DNA from 4 places in the Paenarthrobacter sp. 22069 genome. Region 2 is predicted to be linked to each of the others. Evidence: riboswitches for the same ligand, from Rfam matches in the RefSeq annotation. Region 2 holds a riboswitch; each other region holds the start of a gene.
The links. A riboswitch is a leader RNA that binds a small molecule or an ion and turns the genes downstream of it on or off. The one in region 2 is predicted to bind thiamine pyrophosphate.

Region 1: another riboswitch for thiamine pyrophosphate. It lies ahead of thiO (glycine oxidase ThiO); the one in region 2 lies ahead of thiD (bifunctional hydroxymethylpyrimidine kinase/phosphomethylpyrimidine kinase).
Region 3: another riboswitch for thiamine pyrophosphate. It lies ahead of ACTJK0_RS05725 (ECF transporter S component); the one in region 2 lies ahead of thiD (bifunctional hydroxymethylpyrimidine kinase/phosphomethylpyrimidine kinase).
Region 4: another riboswitch for thiamine pyrophosphate. It lies ahead of thiC (phosphomethylpyrimidine synthase ThiC); the one in region 2 lies ahead of thiD (bifunctional hydroxymethylpyrimidine kinase/phosphomethylpyrimidine kinase).

What each region holds. Positions count from the first base shown of each region.
Region 1 covers NZ_JBQEQF010000008.1:70,376-75,670, forward strand. The annotation lists gene ACTJK0_RS08370 (DEAD/DEAH box helicase) at 1-918, opposite strand, end outside; gene ACTJK0_RS08375 (RNB domain-containing ribonuclease) at 1,209-2,726, opposite strand; gene thiE (thiamine phosphate synthase) at 2,763-3,497, opposite strand; TPP riboswitch at 3,525-3,643, shown strand; gene thiO (glycine oxidase ThiO) at 3,636-4,937, shown strand; gene thiS (sulfur carrier protein ThiS) at 4,934-5,170, shown strand; gene ACTJK0_RS08395 (thiazole synthase) at 5,175-5,295, shown strand, end outside.
Region 2 covers NZ_JBQEQF010000014.1:60,408-65,702, forward strand. The annotation lists gene rpmA (50S ribosomal protein L27) at 1-43, opposite strand, end outside; gene rplU (50S ribosomal protein L21) at 105-413, opposite strand; gene thiD (bifunctional hydroxymethylpyrimidine kinase/phosphomethylpyrimidine kinase) at 678-2,195, opposite strand; TPP riboswitch at 2,203-2,299, opposite strand; gene ACTJK0_RS13005 (Rne/Rng family ribonuclease) at 2,445-5,295, opposite strand, start outside.
Region 3 covers NZ_JBQEQF010000005.1:138,195-143,489, forward strand. The annotation lists gene ACTJK0_RS05720 (ATP-binding cassette domain-containing protein) at 1-1,421, opposite strand, end outside; gene ACTJK0_RS05725 (ECF transporter S component) at 1,421-2,044, opposite strand; TPP riboswitch at 2,112-2,251, opposite strand; gene ACTJK0_RS05730 (iron-containing redox enzyme family protein) at 2,500-3,555, shown strand; gene ACTJK0_RS05735 (glycosyltransferase) at 3,588-4,643, shown strand; gene ACTJK0_RS05740 (CDGSH iron-sulfur domain-containing protein) at 4,727-4,942, shown strand; gene ACTJK0_RS05745 (DUF4235 domain-containing protein) at 5,045-5,295, shown strand, end outside.
Region 4 covers NZ_JBQEQF010000002.1:14,710-20,004, forward strand. The annotation lists gene rimM (ribosome maturation factor RimM) at 1-31, opposite strand, end outside; gene ACTJK0_RS01590 (RNA-binding protein) at 146-388, opposite strand; gene rpsP (30S ribosomal protein S16) at 390-812, opposite strand; gene ACTJK0_RS01600 (hypothetical protein) at 1,051-1,506, opposite strand; gene ACTJK0_RS01605 (VOC family protein) at 1,628-2,503, opposite strand; gene ACTJK0_RS01610 (amidohydrolase family protein) at 2,603-3,685, opposite strand; TPP riboswitch at 3,765-3,872, shown strand; gene thiC (phosphomethylpyrimidine synthase ThiC) at 3,868-5,295, shown strand, end outside.

The DNA of each region.
Region 1 (5,295 bases), on a different contig from region 2:
CTCGGCCACCTTGGCTGCGGTGCGCTTGGTCTTGGTGAAGATGATGGTCCGGCCGCGGCCGCGGGCCTGCAGGATGCGGGCCACCACTTCGGTCTTGTCCATGCTGTGCGCGCGGTAGATCAGCTGGCGGATGTCGCGCTTGGTCAGTCCCTCGTCCTCGGGATCCGCCGCGCGGATATGCGTGGGCTGGGTCATGTAGCGGCGGGCCATGGCGATGACCGGCCCGGGCATGGTGGCGGAGAACAGGAGCGTCTGGCGCACGGCGGGAGTTGCCGCGATGAGCGTCTCCACATCCGGGAGGAAGCCCAGGTCCAGCATCTCGTCGGCCTCGTCCAGCACCACGATCTTGACGTTCTTCAGGCTCAGGTGCTTCTGCTTGTAGAGGTCGATCAGGCGGCCGGGGGTGCCGACCACTACCTCGACGCCCTGCTTCAGTGCTTCGACCTGCGGCTCGTAGGCGCGTCCGCCGTAGATGGTGGCGATCCTGGCGTTGCGCTTCCGCGATGCCGTGACAAGGTCCCCGGCAACCTGCACGGCCAGTTCACGGGTGGGAACGATGACCAGGGCCTGGGGGGCTCCCGGGACGGCGAGCTTGGCGTAGCCGGGATCGTCCTGTCCGATGACGCGCTGCAGGGCCGGAATGCCGAAGCCCAGAGTCTTGCCGGTGCCGGTCTTGGCCTGGCCGATGATGTCGTGGCCGCCCAGGGCCACCGGCAGGGTCATGGCCTGGATGGGGAAGGGGTGGGTGATGCCGGCGTCAGCCAGGGATTCGACGATGTCCTGGCGGACGTTGTAGTCCGAGAAGGACTTTTCCGCGATCTCATGCGGCTTTTCGTCGGAGATGATGGTTTCTTCCGGCTCGATGGTCTCCGTGCCGGACGCGTCGCTCAGAAGCTGGTGGGTATGCAATTCACTCACAGGGGAGTTTCCTTATTCATTTAGGCATTGGCGCCGCCTGCTCAACGGGCCGGCCAGTGTGGCCGCTCCGGAGCACGCTCAGGCGCGCAAGCAATTCCAGTGGAAGCCGATCGCGGGCTATCTAATGCTGGCACTGGTGACCAGCGGGCAAATCTCAAGATCGCGTAGGGGCGGGCTTGTTGGTTTCTAATTCAGGAAATCAACGACCGGGCATCCAGTTTCTACCCTCCCAGTCTAGCCGTACGGGCGCGGAAACACTTTTCGCCCCGCCTGCTGCGCCCGCTGGAGCCTCAGGAAACCAGCTCGAAGTGGACCTGGCGGGTGGTGATGTCCGACGAAACCAGCCGCACGCGGACCTTGGTGCCGGATTCCAACTCGCCGGCGCAGCGCGCGGTCACGGCGGGTTCGGCAATCTGGATAATGCCAGAGCTTCCATTGCCGTTGCCGTTCTTGCCGTTGCCATTTTTGGCGTTCCCGTTGCCGGAGCCGGCGCCGGAGACGTTCCCGTTCCCGTTTTGGGGCTTGGAACCCGAAATGACGATTGCGTCGAACTCCTGCCCAATGTGGTTCAGCAGCAGCGCCGCCTCAACGGTGTCCAGGGCAAGGCGCTCCATGCGGGAGGCCAGCTGGTCCGAGCCGGCCATGATGCCCGGCAGCAGCGGAAGGGCCTCGCGGGCCCAGCCGGGAACATCGCCGCCGTTGCTCAGGGCCTCGCAGATGACCAGCACGAAGCGGTCCACCAGCCGGCGGAGGGGTGCAGTGGTGTGGGCGTAGGCAGCGCCGATGGCGGATTGGATGCCGTCCTCGGGGACGCTGCCGTCGAAGGCGGTATAGGACGCGCCGCGGAACAGCATGCCGGCCGAATGCATGATCGCCAGCTGGCGCGGATCGGTGGGATCCAGCGACCGCAGGTACTCGCCGTAGCTGGCGTGGCCGTCCCAGGGCTTGCCCAGTGCCTCGGTCTGGAGCCGGAAGTGCTTCAGGCTCCGCTCGTCCGGAGCCGGCATGGTGCGCAGGATGCCCACCTTGCCCTCCAGCATCAGCTGCGCTGCGGCCATTCCCGTCATCAGCGAGATCTGCGCGTTCCAGTCCTCCACCGGAAGCTGCGGTACGGCGTCGATGCGGTAGCCGCCGTCGGGCAGTTGCACAATCTCCTGCTCGGGCATGTTGAGGCTGGCCCCTTCGCGTGCCCGTTCAAGTGCCACCCGTTTTAGGCCCACCTCGCGCAGCAGCTTCAGCACCGGGGAAGCGGTTCCTGCGTCGAGGTCTGCCTGGGCGCCCTTGTAGCTGAGCTTGTCGCGGCTGCGGATTTTGGCACGCCGGACACCTACGGACAGCACGCCCGCGTCGTCGCCGAGCGTGAAGTCCCAGACGAAGGCTGAACAGTCCTGTCCGGGCAGCAGGCTCCCGGCCCCTTCGCTGATGACTTCCGGGTGCAGCGGGATGCGCCCGTCCGGCGCGTAGAACGTCTGGCCCCGGCGCCGCGTTTCCGCATCGAGGGGGCCACCGGGAACCACGAACGCCGGGACGTCGGCAATCGCGTACAGCACGCGGTAGCCGTTCCCGTCCTGCTCGATGAACACCGCCTGGTCCAAGTCCGTGGACGATGCGGGATCGATGGTGATGAATTCGACGGCCGTCAGGTCGTAGGACGGCAGCTCCAGCGCCGCCACGGCAGCGCGGGCATCCTCAACGGCATCCGCCGGATACGGGCCCGGCAGTTCCAGTTCGGTGCGCAGCTGGCCCAACGCCTCTTCCAGGGCGTTCCTGTGGTCATGGACGTTGGGGGCCAGCCGATGGTGTGACACAAAAATCAGCCTAGCTCCAAGTCCACGGATATGGCATCAGGAGGCGGCGGCGTCCAGCGCGTCGACGAGAGACGCCGCAGCGGCCGCGGGATCGGAGGCCCCGGTGATGGCCCGGACCACCACGATCCTGCGTGCACCCGCTTCCGCCACCTGCCGGACGTTGCCGTGATCGATCCCGCCGATGGCGAACCACGGCACCGGCTCCCCGGCCTGACGCGAGGCTTCGGCGGCATATTCCACCAGCCCGGTCCCGACGGCGGACCTGCCGGGTTTGGTGGGCGTGGCCCAGACCGGCCCGACGCAGAAGTAGTCCAGGCCTGACGGGCCTGCGGTGGCCGCCAAGGCAGCGTCCACCTGCTCCGGGGTGTGGCTGGAAAGCCCGATGGCTGCGTTGCCGTTGACCAGGGTGCGCGCCGCCGGAAGGGGCAGGTCCTTCTGGCCGACGTGGAATACCGGCGCCCCGGACAACACCGCAATGTCCGCCCGGTCGTTGACGGCCCACAACTTGCCGTGCCTGACTGCCGTCTCCTTCAGGATGGCCAGCAGGTCCAGTTCCTCGGCGGCCTCGATGGCCTTGTCCCGCAGCTGGATGATGTCCACGCCGCCGGTGAATGCCGCGTCCACGAACCCGGCGAAGTCGCCTTGGTCCCGGCGCGCATCGGTGCAGAGGTACAGGCGGGCCGCCTTGAGCGCGTCGTTGTCCCGTGCATTGACAACTTCGGTGGCCGGGGCGTGCGGACCGGCAGGGAAGGATGAGGTGGACACATTCATGCCTGCAAGCCTAGTTCCTCTAAACTGGGCTGGTACTGCGGGAGCCCGCGGCAGCTGTCACAAAGCGCCGGGCTGAGAGGGCGTCAGAGCCGACCGCTTGACCTGATCCGGTTAATGCCGGCGTAGGGAAGGAACCAGATGCGCACCCCCTTAGACAGTTTTCCCGGGGCGGCGGACCCCTCCGCCAATTCCAGCGTCCGCGCCGACGTCGCCGTCATCGGCGGGGGAGTGGTGGGGCACGGGATTGCCTGGGAAGTGCAGCGGTCCGGGCGCTCCGTCGTCGTCATCGACGATGCGCCGGGTACAGGCGCCAGTTGGGCAGCCGCGGGCATGCTTGCCCCCGTCAGCGAACTGCACTACCAGGAGGAGGACCTCCTGGAACTTATGCTCGATTCCGCATCACGCTGGCCGGCCTTCGCTGCCCGCGTTGCCGCTGCAACGGGCGAGGACTGCGGATACCTGACGACGTCGACACTCGCCGTGGGTGCCGACGCCGCCGACCGGCGTGCACTGATGGACCTGCGGACCGTCCAGCAGGCCAACGGCCTGGCGGTGGAGCCCCTGACGGTGCGGGAGGCCCGGAAGCGCGAGCCGCTCCTCAGCCCGGCCATCGCCTGCGCCATGGATACCCCATCGGACCACCAGGTGGATCCGAGGCGGCTGGTCCTGGCCCTGCGGCTGGCCCTCGCCGGCGCCGCGCAGGGAAACCCGGAACTCTCCGTCGCCGGGGCGGTGCAGGGCTTTGCCGTGCCGGGCCGGGCCGCAGGGCTGTTGTGGGAGGGCCCAACCGTTGCGGGCGTCAGCCTGTCCGGCGGCGGGACCGTCCTGGCCGCGGAAACCGTCGTCGCCAACGGGCTGCAGGCGGGGGCGCTTGGTGGCCTGCCGGACGGGCTTGAGCTGCCACTGCGGCCCGTCCACGGGGACATCCTCCGCCTGGCCGTTCCCGGACATCTTCGGCCCCTGGTGACCTCAACGGTGCGCGGCCTGGTTCACGGCGTGCCGGTGTACATCGTTCCCCGGCAGGACAGCACCGTGGTGATCGGCGCTACCCAGCGGGAGGATGCCCTCTCTGACGCCGTCAGCGCCGGCGGTGTTTACCAGCTGCTGCGCGATGCCCAGGCGCTGGTGCCCGCCGTCGCCGAACTTGAACTGCTCGAATCCACTGCCCGTGCCCGTCCCGGAACCCCCGACAACGCCCCTCTGCTGGGCCGGGTACAGGTGGCTTCCGGCCCGGACGCCACCAGCGCAGGCCACGTTCCGGGGCTCATCATCGCCACAGGATTTTTCCGGCACGGCGTCCTGCTCACCCCTGCCGCCGCAGCAATCTGCACCGGACTGCTGGACGGAAAGGCCGATCCCCGCTGGGCGCCCTTCAGCCCGGACCGCTTTTCCAGGCCGGTGACGGCCGGCACAAGCCCGCACATCAAGGAGACAGCGTGAACATCATCCTCAACGGAAAACCGCACCACGTGGCCGACGGCGCCTCCATCACCGCGCTCGTCAGCCAGGTCACCGGACGCCCGCTTGCCGAGAACGGCCAGGCGACGGACGGCGGCAAATTGGGCGTCGCCGTCGCACACAACGCCCAGGTGGTGCCGCGGAGCCAGTGGTTCGCCACGGCGCTCGCCGAAGGCGACGACATCGAACTCGTTACAGCAGTACAGGGAGGCTGACGCCATGACCGAAACCAACACCATCTGCTCCACCGGCACCGGCGCCGGCGACTCCTTGGTGATCGACGGCGTCGCCCTCGAATCCCGGCTCATCATGGGCACCGGCGGTGCGCCCAGCCTCGATG
Region 2 (5,295 bases):
CGCGACCGTTGCGAGTGGAGCTCGCGCCCTTTTTATGTGCCATCTGAAATGCCTGCCTCTAAATTCTGGGGAATCTGTTGAAATACCTGAACAGTAACCGGTGGTTACTTGATGCCGGTGATCTTGACCTTGGTCAGTTCCTGGCGGTGACCCTGGCGCTTCTTGTACCCGGTCTTGTTCTTGAACTTCTGGATGACAATCTTAGGACCACGGAGGTCCTGGAGGATTTCAGCCGTAACAGTTACCTTGGCCAGGTCGGCGGCGGCGGAGGTGACCTTGTCACCGTCAACCAGGAGCAGTGCGGGCAGCTCAATGGTGCTGCCGGCTCCACCGGCGACGCGGTTCAGGGTAACGAAGTCTCCAACGGAAACCTTCTCTTGGCGGCCGCCTGCGCGGACAATCGCGTACACCACTTGGGAACTCACTTCTCTCGACGTTTATAACAAAATTTGCGTGCGTAACCGACTCACTAAAAGCCTGGTTTTTCGCTGTGCCTCAACGCCGTGGGGTCATAACCCAAGTGTTGGCGTAAGCACCGAAGATCCAGAATACGCTAAATCCGTCTTCGGCCGCAAATGAGGCTGGTTCCGGCGGCCCGGCTGTGATAATAACCACAAGCCGGCGGCAACGCCGTTACCGTGCCGTTCCATGATAGCGGTGCGGCTGCCTCCCGGCGGTCAGGAATGCAGCCGCGGCGCGTCGAAGAATTCAACTTCGAGTCGGCACGACTGCTTGAAGGCCCTTACCATCGCGGACCTCTCATGGTCGGACGCGTTCCGTCCCGCTGCGTCCACAATGGCAATGGCCCTGCGGGTGGCCGCGGCGAAGCCCTCGTCGGCATAGGTGCGGAGCCAGTCCGCGTAGGCGTGTCCGTCCGGTTCGCCGGAGGCAAGGAAGCGGGCGTGCAGCTTTTCGCCCACTTCGGCGTAAAGCCAGAAACAGGGCAGGACGGCAGCGGCCAGGACTGCGTAGCTGCCCGACGCCGACGCTGCCGTGAGGTGGTCGACGTAGGCCTTGGTCACGGGGCCCAGGCCGCCCGGGGCAGGCCTGGTGCTGAGCCAGGAGCGGTGCAGTTCCGATTCCACCTCGAGGCACTGCTGGGCAGAGGCGGCCCAGAACAGCTGCTCGGCCTCGGAGGGGGCCATGGCGCTGGCACGGGCAAGCACGCGCGAGTAGCCGTTGAGGTAAAGGGCATCCTGGGCCAGGTAATAGGCGAAGTCCTTTTCGGCGAGGCCGCCGGAGGCCAGGCCGTCGATGAAGTCCAGCGCGTAGATATCCTCGAGGTCCTGCTGCGCTTCAGACCACAACAGGGCCGCGAAGCCCCCTTCCGGCAGGGCCGGCCGGACGTGGTGGAAGTGGTGCACCGGTCCGTTCCCCTGGCCTACCTCCAGTACGCCGGAGCTTTCCAATGCACCTGCCAGCCAGGGTTTGACCGTCCGCAGGGAGGCTTCCCAGTTGCCCAGGCATGCCTGCACCGTGGCCATGGCGGAGGACAGCGAGCAGCCGGTGCCGTGGCTGTTGCGGGTGGCAACCCGGTCACCATGGACTTCCACCACTTCCTGGCCCAGGAGGCCGCCGGTGTTGACCAGCGCATCGGGGCAGCCGGGACCTGCCAGGTGCCCGCCCTTGACCAGCACGGTGGCCCCGGTGGCTGCGGCCAGGCGCCTGCCCTGGTCCAGCGCCGTTTCCCAGTCCGCGGCTGGGTCCTCCCCCACCAGCATGGCAAGCTCGGGCACGTTCGGCGTGATGAGGTGGGCAAGGGGCAGCAGTTCCCGCAGCGCGGCCTCGGCGGATTCCTGCAGCAGCCGGTCACCGCTGGTTGCCACCATCACCGGATCGAGGACCACGACGGCGGGGCGCACCTTTTCGAGCCACCTGCGGACAGTGCGGATTACCGTCTCATCACCCAGCATGCCGATCTTGACGGCGTCAATACTGATGTCATCACTGACAGCGTCCAGCTGCCGGGCCAGGAACCCGGCCGGAGGAACGTGCACGTCCTGCACGCCCCGGGTGTTTTGTGCGGTGAGCGCCGTAATAGCGGCCATGCCGTAGCCCCCGTGGGCCGCGATGCTCTTGAGGTCCGCCTGGATGCCGGCCCCGCCTGACGGGTCGGAACCGGCGATGGACAGCACACGGGGGACGGCACGGCCCACAGGCTGCGGGGCAGTTTCCGGGACAGCCGCGAGGGGCATGGAGAGGGTCGAAGACAAAAGACATCCCTTCGCCGGTACTAGCCGGACAGGTTCAACGGGTCTGGATCTCAGCCGGCCTTTGCGCGGCACCCCGTGTCGGTTTCCAGAGTAGCTGCTGACCCCCGGGCGCGGGAAAGGTGACATCCCCCGGATGCAGGAAGTCCCCGCCCGGTGGACTGTACCCCCCGTCATTCAGGGGGACTGTCCACTCGACGGGGACTTAAATGCTGGCGCGGCGGCCCGGCCTGCTTAGAGCTCCGAGGCGGGTACCCCGACGCCGAGGATGATGGGTTCCTCTGCAGCCTTGCCCGGTCCCGCGGTCGCGCCGGGCTGGGGTTTGCCGGACTCGGGAGCCTTCGCGGCATGTGAGTGACCGGCGCCCGTTGCCTGGACGTTCTCGTGGTGCTGGACAGCGGTTTCGTTGGCGGCCCCCTGGGCACGGCTGGCGGCACGGTGGCGCCGTGGCCGGCGTTGGCGGGACTGCTCCAGGGTGTGGTCGGAGTAGTCCTTTTCCGCCGGGGCTTCCACCGCTGCCGGCCGCTGTGCCACCGCCGCTTCTTCCACGGGCTGTCCGGCTTCCACAGGCTGTCCGGCTTCCGCACGCTGTTCGGCATCCGCGTCCTTGGCCAGCGCGTCCTCCATGGAGGATGCGGGCTGGCCGAGCTGCGCGAACGCTTCGGCCAACCGGTCCAGGGTGAGAGCCGGCTTGGGGTGGTGCTCCTCAGCGTGCTCCACGAACGGAAGCGGGACCTGCTCACCGCCGAACGTCAGGACGGCCGCGGGACGCCCCGGGGTGTCGTCGTCGTGCTTCTCCCCGTCGGGAGCGGCAGCAGGCGGGACAGACGGCACCTGCCGGGCAGCGGCCACCTCGTCGTCGTGCAGGTGCGCCGCGTGGGCGGCAGCTGCGATGTTGGCCAGGGCAAGCCTGGTGGCTTCCGCCTTCGCGTGCCGCTCAGCATCTGTCGGGTCGGCCTGGACGGTGTGGACGTGGACTGCCGGGGCCGGGGCCGCTTCGGGCTGCGCGTTGCCGCGGCCGCGGCGGCGTTTACGCTCCGGACGGACGCCGGGCTGGCCGTTGTCGTTCCGCTGCCCTTCCGGGCGGTGGGCTTCGCCGCGGGGCTCGGGACGGTTGTCGGTGCGCTGGACGTGGTGCTCAGCGGCCACGATGTTGGCGCGGCGGTGCTCCACGGGATCGTCGTGGGTCACCACGCCCCGGCCTGCGCAGGCTTCGCACTGCTCGCCGAAGACTTCCAGCAGCCCGGTACCCATGCGCTTGCGGGTCATCTGGACCAGGCCCAGCGAGGTAACTTCTGCCACCTGGTGCTTGGTCCGGTCGCGGCCCAGGCATTCCACCAGGCGGCGGAGGACCAGGTCCCGGTTGGATTCGAGCACCATGTCGATGAAGTCGATCACGATGATGCCGCCGATGTCGCGCAGCCGCAGCTGGCGGACCACCTCCTCTGCGGCTTCGAGGTTGTTCTTGGTGACGGTTTCCTCGAGGTTGCCGCCGCTGCCGGTGAACTTGCCGGTGTTGACGTCCACCACGGTCATGGCTTCGGTGCGGTCGATCACCAGGGAGCCGCCGGAGGGCAGGAAGACTTTGCGCTCCAGGGCTTTGTGGATCTGCTCGTCAATGCGCCAGGCGGAGAAGATGTCCTGGTCCTTGGTCCACTTCTCGAGCCGGCCCACCAGATCGGGCGCCACGTAGGTGACGTACGCCTCGATGGTGTCCCAGGCCTCCTCGCCGGAAACGATGAGTTTGGAGAAGTCCTCGTTGAAGACGTCGCGGACGACCTTGATGGTCAGGTCCGGCTCGCCGTAGAGCAGCTCGGGGGCAAGGATCTTGGTGGACGCTGCCTGGCTTTCGATACCTTCCCACTGGGCGCGCAGCCGGTTGATGTCGTGCGTCAGCTCTTCCTCGGACGCGCCTTCGGCGGCGGTGCGGACAATTACACCTGCGTGCTCGGGCAAACGGTCCTTGAGGATGCGCTTGAGGCGGTTGCGTTCGACGTCGGGCAGCTTGCGGGAGATACCGGTCATGGAACCCCCGGGCACATAGACCAGGTAGCGGCCGGGAAGGGAGATCTGGCTGGTGAGGCGGGCGCCCTTGTGTCCGACAGGGTCCTTGGTGACCTGGACCAGCACGGTGTCGCCGGACTTCAGCGCGTTTTCGATGCGGCGCTGCTTGCCTTCGAGGTTCACGGCCTCCCAGTTGACCTCGCCGGCATACAGGACGGCGTTGCGGCCCCGCCCGATGTCAACGAAGGCCGCTTCCATGGACGGCAGCACATTCTGGACCTTGCCCAGGTAGACGTTGCCGATCAGCGAGTCCTGCTGCGTCTTGGACACGAAGTGTTCGGCCAGGACGCCGTCTTCGAGGACCGCGATCTGGATTCTGTCGTCGCGCTGGCGGACGATCATCTGCCGGTCAACGGATTCACGGCGTGCCAGGAACTCGGCTTCCGTGATGACGGTGCGGCGGCGGCCGGTGTCGCGGGACTCGCGCCGGCGCTGCTTCTTGGCTTCCAGGCGGGTGGAGCCCTTTACGCTGGTGACCCGGTTGCTCACGGGCGCTTCGCTCACGGCGCGGGGCGCACGGACGCGGGTCACAGTGTTGGGCGGATCGTCGTCCCCGCCGCCGGTCAGCTCAAGGTCCTGGTCCCCGCGACGGCGGCGGCGGCGGCGACGGGAGGTGACACCGCCTTCCAGCTGCGCGGCGCTGTCCTCGTCGGCTTCGTCCTCGGCGTCAGTTTCTGCACTGCCGTCCTCGGCGTCTTCGCCGGCCCCGTCGCCGACGCGGCTGCGGCCCCGCCGGCCCCGGGTGCGGCGCCGGCGGCGGCTGGAGGAGTCGTCGCCGTCGTCGCTTTCATCTTCCTCGGGTTCCTCGACGGCCGGCACAGCGGGACGGACCACGGTGCTCAGGTCAGGTGCCTGGAAGATGACAGATGTGGGGGAAGCGGGTTCAAGGAACAGGGACCCGAAGGGGCTGGCCGCTGCTGCGGCGGCGGGCTCGCCCTTGGACGGCTCCCCTGCCAGTGCTGCCCCGGGTTCCTGTGCCGGCGCCTGATCGGGGGCTGCCGCGGGGGCTGCGGCCTCCGGA
Region 3 (5,295 bases), on a different contig from region 2:
GAGGCCAGCTCGGCCCACGTGTTGGCATCCTGGCCGAAGGTGGGTTCGTCCAGGACCAGTACCTGGGGGCTGGCGGCGAGGACGGTGGCCACGGAAAGCCGCCGTTTTTCGCCGCCGGAGAGCGTATAGGGGTTGGCGTCCACCAGTTGGGTGAGCCGCAGCCGCTCCAGCAGTTCATCAACCCGGTCCTCGCCGTGGCCCAGGTGCCGGGGGCCGAACAGCAGCTCATCGAGCACCTTGCCCGTGACGAACTGGTGCTCCGGCTCCTGGAACACTGTCCCCACCCGCGAAATCAGTTGCTCGGCCTTCCAGTTGTAGGGGTCGATTCCCGCGCCACGGCTGAGGTCCAGCGTGGCGGAAACCTTCCCGGAGACGGGCTCCAGCAGCCCGGCAAGAGTCAGCGCGAACGTGGACTTCCCGGCGCCGTTGGGACCGGTGATGGCGAGGGCCTGGCCGGCGCGGACCTGGGCCGCCAACCCTTCCTGGACCGGGACGGCCGGAATCCTGCGGAGGCCCTTGCGGCGTGGACGTCCGCGGGAGACAGCAAGCTGTTCGGCGGCCAGCAGGAGGTTCCCGGTGCCGGGGGCGGGAACCTCGGAACGGCCGCGGGTAGCCGGTACGTAGCCAGGGACCCACACACCGGCCGCCGCGAGCATGGCGCGGGCGTCGCTGAGCACCCGGTCCGGAGGCCCGTCCAGGAGCACGGCAGGGTCGGCAGCGGAACCCGGCTGGAGTACGACGATCCGGTCCACCAGGTCCTTCCATACGGAAACCCGGTGCTCCACCACAACCAGGGTGGCCCCCGTCTTGTCCAGGCAGCGGGCAACGGCGTCCCGGACTTCCAGGACCCCGTCCGGGTCAAGGTTGGCTGTGGGCTCGTCCAGCAGGATCAGCCCGGGGCGCATCGCCAGGATGCCCGCCAGCGCCAATCGCTGCTTCTGCCCGCCGGACAGGGCCGACGTCGAGTGGTCCAGCGGGAGGTGGGAGAGGCCGACGTCGGCAAGCGCCTCGTGCACTCGCGCCCAGATAGCGTCCCGGGGCACCGCAAGATTTTCGGCACCGAAGGCGACGTCGTCGCCCACGCGGGACAGGACCACCTGGGTTTCGGGGTCCTGCTGCACCAATCCGGCGCGCCCGCGCTGGGCGCGGGGCACGGCGCCGTCAATGAGCAGCGAACCGGACTCGTCGGCGTCGCCTGCCTCGCCGTCGTCGTTAATGTCGCCCAGCACCCCGGCAAGCGCATGCAGAAGCGTGGACTTCCCGGCCCCCGAGGGACCGAGCAGCAGCACCCGCTCACCAGGGCTGATGTCCAGGTCGAGGGCATGGACGGCAGGCCTGGTCCGCCCGGCATGCCGCCAGCCCCAGCCGCGCGCGCTAACGGCGGCGGGGCGGACCGCCGCGGCGGCGTCCTGGGAAGCCATCAGGAGAAGACTGGCTCCGTGGCGGCCTTGCGGGATGCGAAGGAGCTGAGCACTCCGGTGCGCGCCAGGCCCCGGGTGGCCAGCCAGGACAGGGCGCCGGCGATAACCGCGCCTGACACCATGCAGAACAGGATGTAGGCGAGCTTGTCCCCGCCGGAGTACGCGATGTTCCAGCCCCACGGCGCGAACGAGTCGTTCAGGCCACAGAACAGGCCCGCGGCCGCGCCGGCCAGCAGGGACACCGGCAGGTTGAACTTGCGGTAGACGAAGATGGCGAAGATGATTTCCGCTCCCAGGCCCTGGACGAAGCCGGAGAACAGGACGGACGCGCCGTACTGGGAGCCCATGAGGAGCTCGCCCGTGGCGGCCACGGTCTCACAGAACAGGGCGGCCCCGGGCTTGCGGATGATCAGCATCCCCAGGACACCGGGGATCATCCATCCGCCGGCGATCAGGCCGTTCAGGGGCGGGTAGGCGGCGTTCATCGGCACGGATACCGCGGCCGCGGCCTGGTCCCAGGCCCAGAAAATAACGCCTCCGGCGATGGCCACCAGCGCGGCGACCACGATGTCCACGACGCGCCAGGACTTACTGGTGGTCTTCTTGATTGCTGCAGTGCTCATTGAATCCTCCTGGGAAACAGGAGGGGAAAGTGGACCCGGCTGGCGGCCTGTAGCCGTGCAGCCGCGACACTTTGAGAACTCGACTCCCTTGCGCCGGTACTAACCGGATCAGGTTCGAGGGTCTGCGGCTGTCCGCACTCTCAGCGCCCACCTGCGGTTCCCGGCTGGTGCCGGATGGCCGACGGCGGCGCTCCCCTGTCGTTTTTAGTGTTGCGTTGAATTTGGGTAAGGCTTTTTGCCCTTCCAGGCGTGCACAAGTTTACACCGGTAAGCCCCTGATGGAGGGCTCCTGGCGCCTATCCTCCGGGATGTGACCAGGCCGGCGGCCTGCTGAGGCAAGGCCTTAGCTTTTATTAGTAATCATGCTTACTATATTGGTTCCCGGGATCGACGCGGACAGGGTGAAGGAGCTCCGTCCGCGGTCACGGAAACAGCCCGGCAGAACAAGGAGCACCATGAGAATTCCGGAAACCAGAGGCCCTGTCAGCAGCGCCCTCTTCGCGGCCCTGGCACAGGCTCCTGATTCGGCGGGGGCAGAGCTGGACGCACTGCACCGGCAGGTGGCGGGGCGGTTGGCCCAAACCACCGACATCATCGGCGACGAGGACATCCAACTGGCCCTCTTCTGCCTCTACGAGCTGCACTACTCGGGCCTTGACGGCGTCTCCGACGCCTGGGAGTGGGAGCCGGGGCTGATCCGGGTGCGGCGGCTGATCGAGGAACCCTTTGAAGCGGCCCTCCGTTCTGCGGCCCGGCAGGCAGCAGGAAACCTCGAACTGCCCGCCGGGGTTTCCATGACCAGCGACGCTGTGGCCGATGTCCTCTTCGGCCTTGCCGCCGGGGACACCGGCCCCAGCGTCTCCCGTTTCGTTGCCCGAAAGGCAAGCCTGGACCAACTCAAGGAGTTCCTGGTCCACAAATCCGTGTACCAGCTGAAGGAAGCCGATCCCCACACCTGGGCGATCCCGCGCCTCAGCGGACGGCCCAAGGCGGCACTGGTGGAAATCCAGGCGGACGAATACGGCGGCGGGCGCCCGGACCGGATGCACAGCGCGCTGTTCGCCCGGACCATGCGGGGCCTGGGCCTGGACGACTGCTACGGCGCCTACGTCGATGCAGTTCCCGCCGTCTCCCTGGCATCGGTGAACCTCATGTCGCTGTGCGGCCTGAACCGGCGGCTCCGCGGCGCCATCACCGGCCACCTGGCCATCTATGAAATGACGTCTTCCCAGCCCAACCGCTTCTACGGCAACGGATTCCGCCGGCACGGTTTCGGCGCGGACATCACCCACTACTTCGACGAGCATGTGGAGGCCGACGCCGTCCACGAGCAAATTGCGGGGCGGGACCTGGCAGGCGGCCTGGTGGAAGCAGAGCCGGAGCTCCTCGCGGATGTCCTGTTCGGGGCGACTGCCGTCATGGCCATCGACAGCCGCCTGTCGAACCACCTGATGTCCTCCTGGGAAGCCGGCAAATCTTCGCTCCGCATGGCCGTGCCGGCGGCAGCATGACCGCGGCCCGCACTGCAGCGACTCATGACGTCGTGGCGCCCGACGCAGAATACATCCTTCCCCTTCGATGGGCCTCGGACTCGGGCCTGGCCGAATTATCGGCCTACCTCCGGCACCTCGTGGACTGGATACCCGTGACCGTGGTGGACGGCTCGGATCGGGCCCTTATCGAGAGCCACCGTGCCGCGTTTCCCCCGGCCGTTCGCCTCATCCCGCCGGACCAGCAGCACGTTTCCGCCGGAGCACAACCCAGCGGGTACGGGCGCGGCAGCAACGGGAAGGTGGCCGGGGTGATGGCCGGGGTGCGCGCCTCGGAGGCGGAGTTCCTCGTCATTGCCGACGACGACGTCCGCTACACGCGCGAGGCCCTGGCCGCCGTCGTGCATCACCTCAGGTCGGCGGACGTGGTGCGGCCGCAGAACTACTTTGCGCCGCTCCCCTGGCACGCCCGCTGGGACACGGCCAGGACGCTGCTCAACCGCGCCTGGTCCGCCGACTATCCGGGGACGCTGGCAGTTCGGCGCAGCGCCCTCCTGGCCACGGACGGCTACGCGGGAGTCCTGTTCGAAAACCTGGAACTTATCCGGACCATCAAGGCCGCCGGCGGCACCGAGCGGATCCTCCCCGGCCTGTTCGTGGCGCGCAGGCCACCCACTGCACGGCATTTCATCCGGCAACGCGCCCGGCAGGCCTACGACGACTTCGCCCAGCCGCGGCGGCTCCTTGCCGAGTTGGCCTTGCTCCCCGCAGTTGCCGGTACCGGCCTGCTTCCTGCCATCTTGCGGCGGGTGGCCCTTTTGGCTCTGGCGGGAGCGGCCGTGGCCTGCGCAGAAGCAGGACGACGGCGGGACAACGGGACGGCCGTTTTTCCAGCCTCAGCTGCATGGTTCGCGCCGCTCTGGGCCCTGGAGCGGGCCGCCTGCGTTTGGCTGGCCGTCTTTTTCGGGCTGGCAGGCGGCGTCCCCTACGCCGGCGGCCGGATCAGGACGGCGGCACACAGCGAAGCGGAACTGCGGCGGCGCCATGCCGGAAAGCTGGCCGCGGCCTGCCGGACGCAGGCACCAACCATGGATGCGGTGCCGGCATGACGCCCAAAGAGGAGCACGACCCCCAACAGCGACACGACCCAGGACAGCAGCATGATCCCGGACAGCAAGGAACAGGAGGCAACGTGGACCAGGAATCCGCGGCGGGCTCAATAGTGGTGTGCCCGGACGGGCCCTTGATCGTCAGGGGCGGGTTCGAGATCGTCACCCCCTCGGGGGATGCCGTGCCCCGGGAACGAAAGACCGTGGCGTTGTGCCGGTGCGGGGCCTCGGCGATCAAACCCTACTGCGACGGCACGCACAAAATGATCAAGTTCCGCACCGAACCACCAACCGCCTAGTTCACCAGGCCCGTCCGCCCGCCACGTCCTTGCCATGACCGGCACGGCTGTCGGGCTAGGGTGGAGGCAGTCCGTTTTCCGCCGCCGCAAGGAGTTACAGGAATGAACCTATTCATCAAGCTGCTCGGGACCGGGGTGAGCCTGGGTGCGGGCCTGGCCGGCACCAAGCTGGTCAACACCATCTGGGAAAAGACCACCGGCCAGAAGGCACCCACGGGCAAGCACGAGGATGTCCCCACCAGCCTGCGTTCGGCGCTGACCTTTGCGCTGATCTCGGCGTCGGTCAGTGCCATCATCCAGGTCCTGGCCAACCGGGGCACCCAGCGCGCCATCGCCCGCTTCGCCAAGACCCA
Region 4 (5,295 bases), on a different contig from region 2:
GCTTGCCAATCCGTGCCACCTGAAGCTGCATCTGTTCCTCTGTTCCGGGTTGTGGTGGTTCTGTTAGGGCTTTTGTTGATAAAGCAGTCCGGCCCCTCCACCTGTGGTGGAGGGGCCGGAGCAGAAACTGAATGTTGCCGAGCGCTCAGCGGCGGCGGTCGGTGTCGACGACGTCGACCCGCACCGGTTCGCCGCCGGCCAGCGCCGCCACGACGGTGCGCAAAGCGCGCGCCGTCCGGCCCTGCCGGCCAATCACCCGTCCCAGGTCGTCCTGGTGAACGCGCACCTCGAGGGTGTCCCCGCGGCGGTTGCTCTTCGAACTGACCTTGACGTCATCCGGGGAATCGACGATTCCGCGGACCAGGTGCTCCAGCGCTTCTGCCAGCAACTTACTCAGCCTCGGTGGTCTCAGCTTCGGCGTCGGCCGGGGCCTCGGCAGCGTCAGACTTGGAGGCCTTCTTGGTGATGGCTTCCGGGATGATGACCGAGCCCTTCTCCGGGGCAACGAAGGATTCCTTCTCGACCTTGGTCTTGAGGGTGCCTTCCTGGCCCGGCAGGCCCTTGAACTTCTGCCAGTCGCCGGTGATCTTCAGGATCGCGGCAACCTGCTCGGACGGCTGGGCGCCGACGGAGAGCCAGTACTGGGCACGCTCGGAGTTGACCTCGATGAACGAGGGCTCTTCGGTGGGGTGGTACTTGCCGATTTCCTCGATGGCGCGGCCATCACGCTTGGTGCGTGAGTCCGCAACAACGATGCGGTAGTACGGGGCGCGCATCTTGCCGAAGCGCTTAAGGCGAATCTTTACGGCCACTTTTGTGGTCACTCCTGTTTCAGAAAAGGGGGTGAACCCGGCTTTCTGCACCCGTGGGGCGGGCCGTACTTGCGGGCTCGAAGGACAGGATCCGGACACGGAGAGAGGGGCCGCGCGGATCGAGTACCTGTCCATTGTGCCAGATGGGCGGCGTTATTTCGAACTTGGAACCACCGGACCGTCCACCGCGGGAGCTTGAAGGAATGCCGGATGGTTCCGCAGGTGCAGGCGGGAAAGGTCAGGCGGACCAGACGTACAGGCCCGTGCGCTCCGAATCGTCGATTCCGGCGGCGAGTTCCGCCACCAGCTGCACGTAGGTGCGCGCCTGCCCGGCGTCGAATGGCATGTCTTCCTGCGCCGCCCACTGCTCGGCAACGTCCTCGAGCACGTTGCCGTCGCCTTCGGTCTCGTAGGTAAGCAGGTCCGCGAGGGCGCGCACCATGGCCGGCGGCACCGCGAGGAGGGTGTCGCTGGCGACGTCCACCAGGGTCAGCTCATAGTCTGCGCCACCGGCGTGCACGGCCGTCCCGGCGAGGTCCCCGAGCTGCTCCACTTCAAAGTCGCTGATGTCCGGGATACGCACCGCCTGGCCGGCAGGGCCCGCATCCGCCCCCGCAGCGCCGCCTTCGTCAAGGATGCCGGCGCGTTTCAACGCGGCGTCATGGGTGGCGGCAAAGATTTCGGTGAAGCCCATGGGGGGTGCCCTTCTTCCGTTGGCGGAACTGCGCGCCGTCCGCTGCCTGCGGCCCGGCCGTACGGGATCAGCCTAGTAGTTGCGGGGATGCCGGTGCACGCGGGGCGGTGACGGGCACCGGTCAGCGGACCGCCACCCGCAGCCTGTTCCGCCAGGGATCCTCGAAGCGAAGCTCCGCTCCGGTGTGGTGCGCGGGCACGCCGGCGACCTTGAGCCGGTCAGCCAGCGCTCCGACGTCGTCCCCGGAAGGAACCTCGACGAGTACTTCGCCCAGTCCAAGCGTGTCCTTTCGCGGTCCGGCGCCGCGGCTGTTCCAGACGTTCATGGCCATGTGGTGGTGATAGCGGCCGGCGGAGACGAACAGTGCCTGGCCATGCCAGCCGGCAGTCTTTTCGAACCCGAGAGTTCCGACGTAGAAGTCCCGGGCCGTCTGGACGTCGCCCACCTGCAGGTGGACGTGGCCCACCCCGGCGGATGCCTGCCGCTGGCCTTCAAGCGACGCCTCGGTAAGGTGCTGGTCAAGATAGCGCTGGGGCGGCAGTGCGAGGCTGTCCATGACCACATCGGTCCCGTTCCAGGACCAGTTGCTGCGGGGCCGGTCCCAGTACAGCTCAATGCCGTTGCCTTCGGGATCGGTGAAGTAGAAGGCCTCACTCACCAGGTGGTCGGCGCTGCCGGTAAACGACCGCGGCTCATACTGGGCCGCTGTGGCGATCGTGGCAGCAAGGGACCCCTGGTCCTCGAACAGCAATGCCGTGTGGAACAGGCCGGCCTCTCCCCTGCCGGGAAGATTCAACCCCGGCGCCGGTGCCAGGTGGACCAGGGGGCGGCCCAACCTGCCAAGGTAGAGTCCGCCATCCTGTTCGGCCACCACTTCAAGGCCCAGCGCGCGCTGGTAGTAGTCGGTCATGACCTTCATGTCGCCCACCTTGAGCATCACCGTGCCCATGGCGAGGTCGGCAGGAAGAAGATCCTGGCTGCTGGGTGCTGCGGTCATCTGAAGCTCCTTGTATTGGAAGGCCGCCCGGTTGCCGGCCTGTCACATATTAAAATTACTTGAAGCTTCAATTTATTCCAAGTCCTGGAAGGGCAGAGATCAGCGGATGATGCGTCCGGCCAGGACCACGTGGGTGAGTGTCCTGATCGTCTCCGGCACCGCCCGCGGATCGTCGCTGCACAGCACCACGTCCGCGCGGGCCCATTCCTCCAGGCCTTCCGCGCCCAGCCACCTCCGGGCTGACCAGCAGGCGGCATCCAGGGCAGCTGCCATGGGGAGGCCGGCGGCATGCAGCGCAAGGATCTCGTCGGCAATCCTGCCGTGCCGGATCACGCTGCCCGCGTCGGTTCCGGCAAATATCCGCACCCCCGCGGCATGGGCCTGCGCCACACGCTCCAGGCGGCCCTCCCACAGGGCGCGCATGTGGGCCGCGTACCTGGGAAACTTTGCGTCAGCCTGCGCTGCAATGTCCGGGAAGGTGGCGATGTTGATGAGCGTGGGCACGATCGGCACCCCTTGTTCCACGAACCGCGGCAGGTGCCGGGGCAGGAGCCCGGTGGCGTGCTCGACGCAGTCGATGCCTGCGTCCAGCACCTGGTCCAGGGTGTCCTCGGCGAAACAATGGGCGGTCACCCGGGCGCCTTCGTCATGGGCCGCATGGACGGCGTCACGGACGACGGCGGCAGGAAAGGACGGAGCCAGGTCACCGGCGCTCCGGTCAATCCAGTCCCCCACGAGCTTGACCCAGCCGTCGCCGTCGCGCGCCTGCTTCCGGACGGCCTCCACGAGGCCCTCCGGCTCGACTTCCTCGGCGAACCCGCGCAGATAGCGCCGGGTGCGGGCCACGTGGCGGCCGGCGCGGATCAGCACCGGGAATTCCCGGCCGCCCTGCATCCACCGGGTGTCCGCAGGTGAGCCGGCGTCCCGCACCAGCAGGGTTCCGGCGTTGAGGTCGTCGAGTGCCTGGTCCCGGGCGGCAGCAGGCTCCACTGGCCCACCCGGACCCAGCCCGATGTGGCAGTGGGCGTCCACGAACCCGGGCAGGACCCAGCCGTCGAGGACATGGTCGGGAAGGGCAGCCGGCGGCGTGAACGTCAGCCTGCCGTCCACTGCCCAGAGCCCGTGGCGTACCCGGTCCGGTGCCGTGAGAACGGGCCCGCGAAAGTGAATGATTCCTGCCATGCCGGCTCCTTTCAGTGCCCGGTCAGGCTAGCACCCGCATTTGTGACACGACTGTTCCGGGCGCCTGTGATAGCTTCGTTGCTGACCACACGGGTGCCCCTGCAGGGGCTGAGATCGGGCTGATGCAGCCTGCGACCGTTGAACCTGTCCGGGTAATGCCGGCGAAGGAAGTGAGTATTCCCTTGAGTACACAAAACACCCAGTTGAACCCTGCCCAGCAGCTGTCCACGGGAGAGCCCGGGGACACTACCACTCCCGGGGTGACCCAGTCCCTGGCGTCGCATTCGCTGGCGTTCATCGAAGATGCCGGCGCCGGAATCCGGGTGCCCGTGACGGAGATTGCCCTGGAGCCATCACCCAACGGGCAGCCGAATGAACCGTTCCGGACCTACCGGACCGCAGGTCCGGGCAGTGACCCCGTGCGCGGCCTGCAGCCGTTCCGCGCCGAATGGATCGAGGCGCGCGGGGACACGGAGCCCTACAGCGGCCGGGAGCGCAACCTGCTCGACGACGGCCGCTCCGCCGTGCGCCGCGGCGCCGCGTCCGCCGAATGGAAGGGCGCCCAGCCGGTGCCCCGCCGCGCCGTCGGCGGCAGGACGGTGACGCAGATGCACTATGCCCGGCAGGGCATCATCACCCAGGAAATGCGCTTCGTGGCGCTGCGCGAAAACTGCGATGTTGAACTGGTCCGCAGCGAACTGGCCGCGGGCCGGGCCATCATTCCCAGCAACATCAACCATCCGGAGTCCGAGCCGATGATCATCGGCAAGGCCTTCCTGGTGAAGATCAACGCGAACATCGGCAACTCCGCGGTGACCAGTTCCATCGCCGAGGAAGTGGACAAGCTGCAGTGGGCCACCCAGTGGGGCGCCGACACCGTCATGGACCTGTCCACAGGCGACGACATCCACACCACACGGGAGTGGATCATCCGCAACTCCCCCGTGCCGATCGGCACCGTTCCGATCTACCAGGCCCTGGAAAAGGTGAACGGCGAAGCCAACGCGCTGACCTGGGAGATCTTCCGCGACACGGTCATTGAGCAGTGCGAGCAGGGCGTGGATTACATGACCATCCATGCCGGCGTGCTGCTCCGGTATGTTCCGCTGACGGCCAACCGCGTGACGGGCATTGTCTCCCGAGGCGGGTCGATCATGGCCGGATGGTGCCTGGCCCACCACCAGGAAAACTTCCTGTACACGCACTTCGATGAGCTGTGCGAAATCTTCGCCAAGTACGACGTCGCCTTCTCCCTCGGCGACGGGCTGCGCCCCGGTTCCACGGCGGATGCCAACGACGCCGCGCAGTTCGCGGAGCTGGACACCCTGGCAGAGCTGACGCAGCGCGCCTGGGAGTACGACGTGCAGGTAATGGTGGAAGGCCCCGGCCACGTCCCCTTCCACCTGGTACGCGAAAACGTCGAGCGCCAGCAGGAGCTGTGCAAGGGTGCGCCCTTCTACACCCTGGGGCCGCTGGTGACCGACGTTGCCCCCGGCTACGACCACATCACGTCGGCAATCGGCGCCACCGAGATCGCCCGATACGGCACCGCGATGCTCTGCTACGTCACTCCTAAGGAACACCTCGGCCTGCCCAACAAGGACGATGTC